DNA from 2 places in the Paenibacillus sp. P4_E11 genome. Region 1 is predicted to be linked to the other one. Evidence: a T-box and tRNA genes for the amino acid it is inferred to sense, from the RefSeq annotation. Region 1 holds a T-box; the other holds one or more tRNA genes.
The links. The T-box of region 1 lies ahead of AC1DWB_RS00420 (glutamine--tRNA ligase/YqeY domain fusion protein). A T-box ahead of a tRNA ligase gene usually reads a tRNA of that ligase, here a tRNA-Gln.
Positions count from the first base shown of each region.

Region 2: it has a tRNA-Gln gene. The T-box ahead of AC1DWB_RS00420 (glutamine--tRNA ligase/YqeY domain fusion protein) is inferred to sense a tRNA for this amino acid. The anticodon was not compared.

Region 1 covers NZ_JBFUIX010000001.1:109,492-114,594, reverse strand. The annotation lists gene AC1DWB_RS00425 (hypothetical protein) at 1-357, shown strand, start outside; gene AC1DWB_RS00420 (glutamine--tRNA ligase/YqeY domain fusion protein) at 619-2,304, opposite strand; T-box leader at 2,377-2,630, opposite strand; gene AC1DWB_RS00415 (hypothetical protein) at 2,928-3,419, shown strand; gene AC1DWB_RS00410 (peptidylprolyl isomerase) at 3,556-4,689, opposite strand; gene AC1DWB_RS00405 (ABC transporter ATP-binding protein) at 4,932-5,103, shown strand, end outside.
Region 2 covers NZ_JBFUIX010000087.1:14,643-19,745, reverse strand. The annotation lists gene AC1DWB_RS25240 (hemoblobin-interacting domain-containing protein) at 1-2,519, shown strand, start outside; tRNA gene AC1DWB_RS25235 (tRNA-Glu) at 3,486-3,562, shown strand; tRNA gene AC1DWB_RS25230 (tRNA-Phe) at 3,636-3,711, shown strand; tRNA gene AC1DWB_RS25225 (tRNA-His) at 3,718-3,792, shown strand; tRNA gene AC1DWB_RS25220 (tRNA-Gln) at 3,797-3,872, shown strand; tRNA gene AC1DWB_RS25215 (tRNA-Lys) at 3,945-4,016, shown strand; tRNA gene AC1DWB_RS25210 (tRNA-Lys) at 4,112-4,184, shown strand; tRNA gene AC1DWB_RS25205 (tRNA-Asn) at 4,189-4,262, shown strand; gene AC1DWB_RS25200 (SET domain-containing protein) at 4,468-4,854, opposite strand.

The sequences.
Region 1 (5,103 bases):
CAAGCTTCACGTGCACTCTTAGATCGCATACAACAATACGTATTAAATAACTCCCAGCTGTATCATAATCAAATTCGAAATAAAAACGCAGAAATTACTCAATTAAGATCAGGAAAATATGTTGCCGAACAAACGGTAATTCAACTGGAATCTGACAACCAGCAGTACATCAAAGAATTAGCTGAGATGGAGGAAAAGCTCAAACGCAGTCAAGCACAGTACAGAAAGCTAAGAGAGCATTTAAGACGTACGGATTCCTTATTCGACCAACTTAAACAAGCCGGGTTAGAAAAAGAGTTAGCCCTGTCGATGAAAGCATCTGGCTTCAATCAGACATTTGAAGAAAATTACGATTAACTCATGTATTAAGTTTGTATAAAGTTGATCATAATTGCATTGTAAAACTTTTTCTTATATGTATACTGATAGTACTGAGGATGTGAGCCAGCGAAGAGTTGGTGTCCATCGAAACGTTCCCTTATGGGAAATCACGGAGGAAAAAGATCTGGTGAAGAGCCAGATCTTTTTTGTTTTCCCGGTACGTAGTAAACCACGTTTAATGCTGCCGATATGATAAATGCAATAGAAAAGCTGAACCAGTGCGGTTCAAGCAGGGGCTCATCCTTTGTTCCAAGTATCTTTCAACGGTACAATACGGTTAAATACGAGCCTGGTGTCGGTTGTGAACTTCGTATCTAGGCAGAAGTAGCCATGGCGGAAAAATTGAAATTTTTGTACCCTATCCGCATGTTCGACGAATGGCTCCAGCAGAACGTCTTTGACGATAGCAATCGAATTCGGGTTGATCCTATCGGTCCAATCGTTGCCATCGTCCTTCGGAACATTCAGGTCTTGGTCTAGCAGCAGCTTCTCATACAACTGAACGTCAGCTTGCACGGCGTGCTCTGCAGACACCCAATGGATCGTCCCTTTCACCTTACGCCCAGTAAATCCGGTACCGCTCTTCGTGAGCGGGTCGTAGGTACAGCGCAGCTCCGTAACTTCACCTGTTACCGGGTCTTTGATCACTTCCTCGCACTTGATGAAATAAGCACCCTTCAGCCTTACCTCGGTATTCAGGCTCAGTCGGTGAAAGCCCTTAGGGGGCAACTCCATGAAATCGTCCCGCTCTATATAAATCGTTCTCGAAAATGGAACCTCTCGTTTCCACAGCGCCTCGTTCTCGCTGTTGTTCTCAATCCTTAACAGCTCTACGTCATCCTCCGGGTAGTTAGTGATGACGACCTTTAAAGGCTGCAGAACAGCCATGACACTAATCGTGGTAGCTTTCAGATCTTGCCTAAGGCAATGGTCCAGTAAGGAGATGTCCACTGTGCTCTGAGTTCGGATACTACCGATCTCCTCGATAAAGCTGCGTATGCTTTCCGGCGTGAAACCTCTTCTTCTTAAGCCGCGGAGCGTAGGGAGCCTGGGATCATCCCAGCCATCAACGTGCCCCTCATCCACCAGCTGTCTCAAAAACCGTTTGCTCGTCACAACACCTGTTAAGCTCAGGCGGCCGAACTCTCTTTGCCGCGGCGGATTAGCGATGCCAAGCTCCATTAGTACCCAGTCGTATAAGGGACGGTGGTCCTTGAATTCAATGGAGCATAAGGAGTAGGTGATGCCCTCAATCGCATCTTGAATCGGATGAGCAAAATCATACAGGGGATAAATGCACCAATCGTTTCCCGTTCTGTAATGCTCAGCGTGGATGATTCGATATATCACAGGATCACGTAGGTTTAAATTGGGCGAGCCCATATCGATTTTGGCCCGAACAACCTTGGAGAAGGCGGGATAGTCGCCATTTTTCATATTCGAAAAAAGCTCCAGGTTTTCCTCGACGGATCGGTTTCTATAAGGGCTGTTCTTACCCGGTTCGGTCAAAGTCCCGCGATACTCCGTTATTTCCTCTGGCCCCAACTCACATACGTAGGCCTTTCCGCGCTTAATTAAGGTAACTGCGGCGTTATAGATGTCTTCCGAGTAGTCCGAGCCGTAGTAGATATGTTCTCCCGGATCGTAGCCGAGCCACCTGATATCTTCGATTATCGCGTTGACGTATTCGATATCTTCCTTTAGGGGATTCGTGTCGTCAAAGCGTAGATGAAATGTTCCATTGAACCGACCAGCCATTGTATAATTCGTGTGGATGGCGTAGGCGCTTCCTATATGAAGATAGCCATTGGGCTCGGGCGGAAATCGCGTACACATGTCCCTGCCGAATGCACTAGCTTCAAGCTCCTCACTAATCAGCCTAACTAAAAAGTTATCATTATGATGCTCCTTCTCAATATCCATTTCGACTCCTCCTAATGAATGTGGTAGTTGGTCAAACAGCACAAAAAAAACTTCACCTCCAAGACCTCCTGTCTTGGGGACGAAATTTTCGCGGTACCACCCCAGATTCATTAATATGTCGCCATATTAACCTCTTCAAGTACGGCATTGCGGACAATGCTTATACTCTAGCTCTATAACGGGAGCTCCCGTCACGCCATCCCCGTTGTAGGTTCCTGCATGCTGCTCAGAGACTTGGTTCGGGAGGAAATTCTTTGCTCCTTTTCAGCTGCCGGAGCTCTCTGTACAAGAATGTTTTTCCCTACTCTTCTCATCATCGCGTTTGAATATTGCTTCATTATAGCAAATCATTGTTATTTATGTAATATCTCATTGTCTCGTAAGTATTATACGTCTGCTGGGATAATTACGGGAAGCTTGCTGTAGGGGCGGATGGGTTAGTGTCGAACTCGTTGTGATTTAACCCCCTCATTCCGCTTGGAATGGAGGCTATTACTATTGACCCTTCGAGCGTCACGTAGTAAACTGACTAAGGTTATTCTTATGCTGGGCATTGCGCTTACGCGGGCCTGTTATGGGATCATTGCTGAAGTTTTGTTGAATCTAGGAGGACGCTTCCGTTCATGAATGTGAAGACCATTGCAATAAGCTTGTACTTGATGCTGTTATATTGGATTTCCTTGCGCTACCCTGCATTGAAAACCGTATTTTATCCTACAGTGGGTGCGTTCTGCTATTTGTTCGTAACCCGTACTTTTCATATAAGAGAGCTGGCGAACATATCGATCGGCGCTGTCATCGCTTCTCTACTAGGTTGCTTGCTGCATGCCGCCTATCCGGGGCCCATCTCCTTCTTGTTGAACTCGCTACTCGTCATCTGGATGATTCGCAAGTTCAAGTGGAATGCGCCGCCCATACTAGCGGTCTCGCTCGTTCCATTCTTCATTACCCCGGTAGCATGGTGGGTTGTTCCTGTGTCTGTACTGGCAACCTTGAGCGGCTTGTTACTTGTTGTAGGCGGTCTGCATTATATCGTGGAATACAGCAGGCCGATACTTAGCGGTCGACTGTCGGGTCAGCTGCGAGAGATGGACCAGTCGAGAGAAATGAATTAAGCTACGTTACAAAAGGAACAACCCCGTCCTCATAGGATGGGGTTGTTCTTTTTTCCCAAATGAAACAAGGCTGCCGATTAGGGCTTGCAGCCTGTTAACGATACTATATGGTGAGTACCTGAAGAGGCGGCAAACCTTATTTCTGAGGTGACGTTAAAGTAGTCGATTGAATCAGTCCTGGAACCTCTTGCATAATGATTCGTTGGAATGCAGCTACCATCATCTGCGATTTCAACTGGTTCTTGGCCTGATCCGGCGACTTGGTCTCCCGTTTCTCCACTTCCAGCAGGTGATAGCCGAATTCGGTCTTGACTGGATCACTCAGCTTATTAAGCGGGAGCTCGGCTGCTGCTTTCTTGAACCCCTCTACATAATCAGCGATGTCAGCATGGGGAAGACGTCCTCCTGCATTCTTGGTGCCTTCGTCGTCGGAGTATATCTTCGCCAACTCTGCGAAATCCGTGCCCTTGGCCAGCTTGTCCTGCACTTCCTTCACTCGTGCCAACGCTTCCGCATCGGTTCGTGTAGCGGTGCCCGTATTCGTACCGATCAGGATATGGCGAATGGTGGCGGTTACGAATGCCGATGAGTCGGCTTTAAGCTTTCGTTCATATTCAGCCTGCACAGCTTGATCGTCTACCATGCTCGAGAGCACTTGCTGGGTCAGCATGCTCTGAACCAAGTACGACTTCACATCGCTAACCGTTAGCTTCAATGACTTCAGATTGGTTTCTAGACTCTCTACGCTACCAAAGTATTTTACGATGTTGGCGAACTCCGTCACAGCCGACTGTTCGGCGATCGTCCGGGCGGTATCATCGGCACGGGAAGCCAGAAGTTCAATCCCAATCAATTGTGGCAGCATTTGCTGACGCCCCGGTTGTACGCCAGATTGGGAATAGAAGAACGTGTATGCGGACAAATAAGTGTCCAGCTCTACTTGTGTAATTTCCCCACCTATGTAAGTAGCTACGGGTGTTGCTGCTGCACCGCCATAATTTTTCCCGATCCAGATGGACCCCGTGTCATTGTCGAAATTGACTTCCTTACCTAGTGACTCGGCAATGAATCTCAATGGGACATAGGTGGTGTCGTTGTAAATGAACCCTTGTTGCTCAGCAGGAGGTTGCTTCTCCACGCCGTCAAACGCATATTTCAACTCGCGAAAATACACCCCGATGTCTGTGCTAGTGGTCGCATAAGTGAGTGTTCCGGTCATCATGGTACCAAGCGCTAGACCAACCAGCAATCCTTTCACTTTGTCTTTCACTAATCTCATCCTCTCTATATGGTTGAAACGATCCATTCCATTTATGTATTCCGCAACCACGTGCGGATTTCCTGCTCACACTTCCCGCCATTCGACATTAATCGTCGTAGATGGATTCCGTTTATATTCCGTTCATAATCCAGCTTTATAGTAGAGCTCACGGGGTAAGATGTTTCCACAAGGGCAGTATGAGATAATAAGACAAGCCGTAACCGTTGTTACGATAATGGAGTGTGAGCCTATTGAAACAGCCTTCCAATGAGAATACCGGAAGCTGGCGGCAATTTTACCAGTTGATCCGGGACACCCGACCTTCCAAAACCCTAATATCCATCGCGCTGACGCTCAGCATGGCCACTACATTAGTGAGTCTGATCGTTCCGCTTTTTACTAAAAATATGGTAGACAGCTTCT
Region 2 (5,103 bases), on a different contig from region 1:
TCACCTCCATAAGTGTCACGGCGTCGACTTATCGCCCGGATTCCATCATGACGGTGACTGGGCAAGTGTACACGGCTGCCGGACAATTCCTCCTTCCGCTGCAGGTGGGGGACAATTCGTTCCCCATTACAGTTAACGCGGCGAATGGAGAGTCATCTGTCTATACATTGAAGGTAATTCGCGCGGGTGTCGACCTTTCTCCTACCGGAATCGTCAGTGGCACGGTATACGGGCAAGGCGGCTCACCGGTTGCGGGCGTGCAGGTAATGCTGGCAGGGTATACTTCTCATGCTGCTACCACCAACGCTGCGGGAGCGTTTCTCATCGAGGGCTCGCCGGCTGGACAGCATCGTCTGGTGATGACCAAACCCGGGTTCACGCGTACGATAACGGAACCGTTCCATGTGACTCAAGGACAAAACGTTGCTTTATCGGTATACTTTTCCGATATCGATACGGTACCTCCCGTTCTCTCGGTTGATCAGCGGAATGTGCCTGCCGGCCAGCCCGTGCTCGTCTCGGTTAACGAACCGGCAAGGCTGTATCTGGTGCCGTACGGCACGGCAGCCAATGCGGCTGCGATCGTAGCAGCATCTGCCGGGCCCAACGGATCCTTCGCAGATGGTACAGAGCTTTCGCTTGCGGCCGTATCCACGTCCGGGTTTGCCAAGGGCAAGTACAGATTGTATGGAATCGATTCGGTGAACAATGTATCAGCCGCACCAATCGACATCACCGTGATGCAGATCGCGCTGGGCACGTTGGACGACCATGATCCGACTCTGACTTATAAAGGACAATGGAATTCCTACACGGGCACTTATGTTGGCGGGAAGATGTTGCTGTCGAGTGATATTACCGCTTCTGTGGAAATTCCGTTCTATGGCTCACGCGCCAAATGGGTGGGGACTCGCAATGCGGTATATGGTATTGCCAATGTGTATGTGGACGGCCAGTTTGTAACGACAGTCGATCTGTTTAATTCGACGTTGCAAACGCAACAGAGCCTATTCGATACCGGAGTGTTGTCGTCAGGTACTCACGTACTGAAAATATCGGTAACCGGACAGAAGAACGCGGCGGCCAATGGGACTTACGTATCCTTCGATGCGGTGCAAATAACCGATCTCGGTCTCGTTCTGCCCGTAGTCTCGAATGTGACGGCAGGGCCAGTGCGCATAGGGACGCAGATTATGGCAACCAGCTCCGACAGCGGCACGTTGTACCTCGTGAAGTCTGGGACGGCAGCGAATTCGACGGCGCTGGAACAAGCGGTGACGGTTGGGCAATCGGTATACGGATTGAAGGCGTCAGTGGTCGGCGGAACACCGATTTCCTTCAACACGTCGAACATGGCTCCAGGTGTATACCAAGTGTATGCAGTCAATAACTTGGGTGTCGTTTCCGTTGGCTCCGCCCCTATCACTATTATTCAAGTAGCCTTAGGCACTTTAGACGACAATGATCCGACTTTGACTTATAAAGGACAATGGACCTCTTACACAGGCACCTATGTTGGCGGAAAGATGTTGTTGTCCAAAGATGTCGCCGGTTCTGTGGAAATTCCGTTCTATGGCTCGCGGGCCAAATGGGTAGGTGCCCGCAATAAGGTGTATGGCATAGCCAATGTGTATGTGGACGGACAGTTTGTAACGACAGTCGATCTATACAATCCAACGCTGCAAACGCAGATGAGTCTATTCGATACCGGTGTATTGCAGTCGGGCATTCATGTATTGAAAATAGCCGTGACCGGGCAGAAGAACGCTGCGGCCACGGACACCTATGTAGCCTTCGATGCGGTACAAGTAACAGATCTGGGTCTTATACCGCCGGTAGTCTCGAATGTGACGGCAGGGCCAGTACGCATAGGGACGCAGGTTGGAGCAGCCAGTTCGGATAACGGAACGCTGTATCTCGTGAAGTCCGGGACGGCAGCGAATTCGACGGCGCTTGAACAAGCGGTAACGGTCGGGCAGTCGGTCTACGGCTTGAAGACGTCTGCGGTCAGCGGAACGCCGATTTCCTTCGATACGTCGAACATGGCTCCAGGTCGGTATCAAGTGTACGCAGTCAACGGGCTGGGGGCTGTCTCAACCGGTTCTGCACCTATCGCGATTGTGGCGAACTACTCCACTAGTATCGACAGCTCGAGTCCGTTGGCTGTCTATACAGGCAGTTGGTTCACAGATTCCAACGCCTCATACTTCGGGGGAACCGAAGCGATAGGGGCGGCAGCAAATTCAACGGTAGAGGTTCCGTTCTATGGAACCAGGGGAGTCGTATTCGGCACGCTAGCTTCGAATGGCGGGTTGGCCGAGTTCTACGTCGATGGTCAATATGTGAATACTTATGATTTCTACAGAAGTGGGACCGGAGTAGCGATGCAGCAAATTCGGGATACCGGGACGTTGCCTTTGGGTGTCCATACGCTTAGAATCGTAAACACCGGCAACAAAAACCCGCTTTCGCAAAACACATGGCTCCGCTTCGATGTTCTACAGACGACGGCTCCATAAGCGGAAAGATTAGAACCCCCTGTTAAGAGGAGATCATGAAAGAACCTGCCTTTCCATCTAGAATAGCAGGTTCTTTCATACGCAAAATATGTTGACAGCAAAGCAGCACTGTTATAGGATTAAAACTAATTATCTGGATGAGAAAGGAGTGTATGGCTGATGTTTAAATACGTAGCGGGATACCAAAACAATGAACAGAGTCGCAACCATCGGTTTAGCGGTGAGTTTATTTCCTTTACGTCAGAACAGCCATTCATTCAAAAGCAGGTATGCGCCTTTCTTCATCGAGACATCCATCAGTTGAACCGCACTGAGTGCGTTTAGCAGGTAGAATCGCATCGAGTGAACATGAAGGGTCGCTTACCATCCGCGAGCCTTTTTTATTTGGTTTCAGCTTCACGGCTGGAGTCGGAATAAAAAAGAGCGGAATAAGCGGCCTTTTCTATTGAACAAGCGAGAAACTAAGATAAAGTAATTAAAAGTAAATAAATAAAAAATATGGTTGACAAGTAAAAATAAACCATGATAATATGAACTCAAGCAAGAAGCGAAAGCAGAAGCCAAACCAATGGATGAAAGGAAGGTGTAGGGTATGAAACGCATTAGTGGACAACAGACTGAGTCGATGCAGCGATTTAATGAGCAGCAAGGGCTAGAGCGATTTACAGAGCATCATGGGTTCCGTCTTTTCTCGGCGATTTTTAATCCCTATTTCCAACCCCATATCCGTAGTGTTTACAAACCGTCGTTCATACGGCCAGCTCTCAGTGCAGGAGGTCGTGTTGAACTTTCTTGATAGGTGCATTATTGCAGTGATCCAGCTGCCTATCTTATCAAACGGAATGTAGAGGCTACTTGGCAACCAGGTAGTCTTTTTCTATGCCCATGTTTGGGGTAAGAAGAAGGCTCAGCTGACAGGTAGTCTGTTTTTATTATCTCAAATAGAACATACATTCTATTGAAGCACGGCGCATTCGGCAAGTGGAGAAGCCACAGGACTTTCAATCCTGGATCGGAGGGTTCGATTCCCCCATGCGTAACCATGCGGGTCATTCGATGGGAGGGACCGGGCAGCACCCGGTTGAAGCGAGTTCGAGTCTCGCAACCTGCATTCTTGGTCTGATAGCTCAGTTGGTAGAGCGGCAGCCTGAAGAGCTGCGCGTCGGCGGTTCAATTCCGTCTCAGACCACCATTCCTGGAGATCATGGCGAAAAGGCGAACGCTGCGGACTGTGGATCCGTTAGTACCAGTTCGAGTCTGGTTGTTCTCCCCACTATTGCCCGGTAGCCAAGCGGGAAAGGCAGATGCCTTTGAAGCATCCAAGCGTTGGTTCGAATCCAGCCCGGGTAACCATGCAGTGGAGCGGGTTGAAGTCCCGCCTACTGCCAACTCATACATAGGAGTCGGTTTCACAACCGATGCCATGCTGCTGTAGCTCAAAGGTAGAGCAACTGACTTTTAATCAGAAGGCTGTGAGTTCAATTCTCGCCAGCGGCACATACGATTATGGATGGGATTCCGTCATGCAGGCTGCCGCATCATCGCCGGTCTGCGAGACGTTAACGGGAATCGATTCCGTTCCTATCCTCCAACGGGATATAGCTCAGCAGACAGAGCGCTCGACTCTTAATCGAGAGGCCACCGGTTCAAAACCGGTTATCCTAACCTTACCTCGGTAGCACTGCTGGTAGTCGCGGCTCACTGTTAATGAGCAGGTCGCAGGTTCGAACCCTGCCCGAGGTGTTAAGTAAAGCCAGATTGGTCCATGACCAGCCTGGCTTTACTTGTGTCCTATGCGTTCTGAGGAACACAGAACATCTTATATAGGACGTCCGGAATCAGGCGGCTGCAATGAATCGAATCCGGATTCGAAGACAAATTGAGACCGCTGGGTACGCAAAAGGCCCGAGTTTTCCCAACTCGGGCCTTCGCATTGCGGGTTTAATTCCTACGAATCTGATGGCTCCATGAACCATAGAGGATCGTTGCAATCGACCTCGCCATTATAATTAATAAGGATCTCATCGCCTGCCTGGATATCGGTGTAGGCGAAGAAGTCAAAGGTGTGATTGTCAAAATTAATCTCATACGTGGCATTAGGGGTATACGAATGGTTGAACAAGCTGCCATAGCCTAAGACAACAGCCGAGTGATTAGCCCCATACTCATACACATAATCGTCGAGGGTTGTTTTCTCGATGAACTCATGCTCCTCATTCGGATAAGGAATGACCGGCGCTTCATGGATAAGATCACCTTTGGATATATCTCGAGTTGCAAAGACCCCTCGATTGAACTCGCCAGTACATAGCTTGGAAATCTTGATCTCAATCATACTAGTCACCTTCGCTTTATAGTCTATGGAGCCCCTTGCTTAATTCAATCGATGCAATTTATTATTGTAGCGTACCTGTGAGGAAACAGCAAGCGGAACGATAACCGAACAGGTGAAATGAAGCGGTAATAACGAGAACAGAGCCTCGCAAGTAAGCGGGCTCCGTTCTCGTTATTACTTTTGATTCATTCAGTTACTGCTTTAGAGTAGTTAACAATTGATAGAGGACTACTGCAGCTTGTGCCCGTG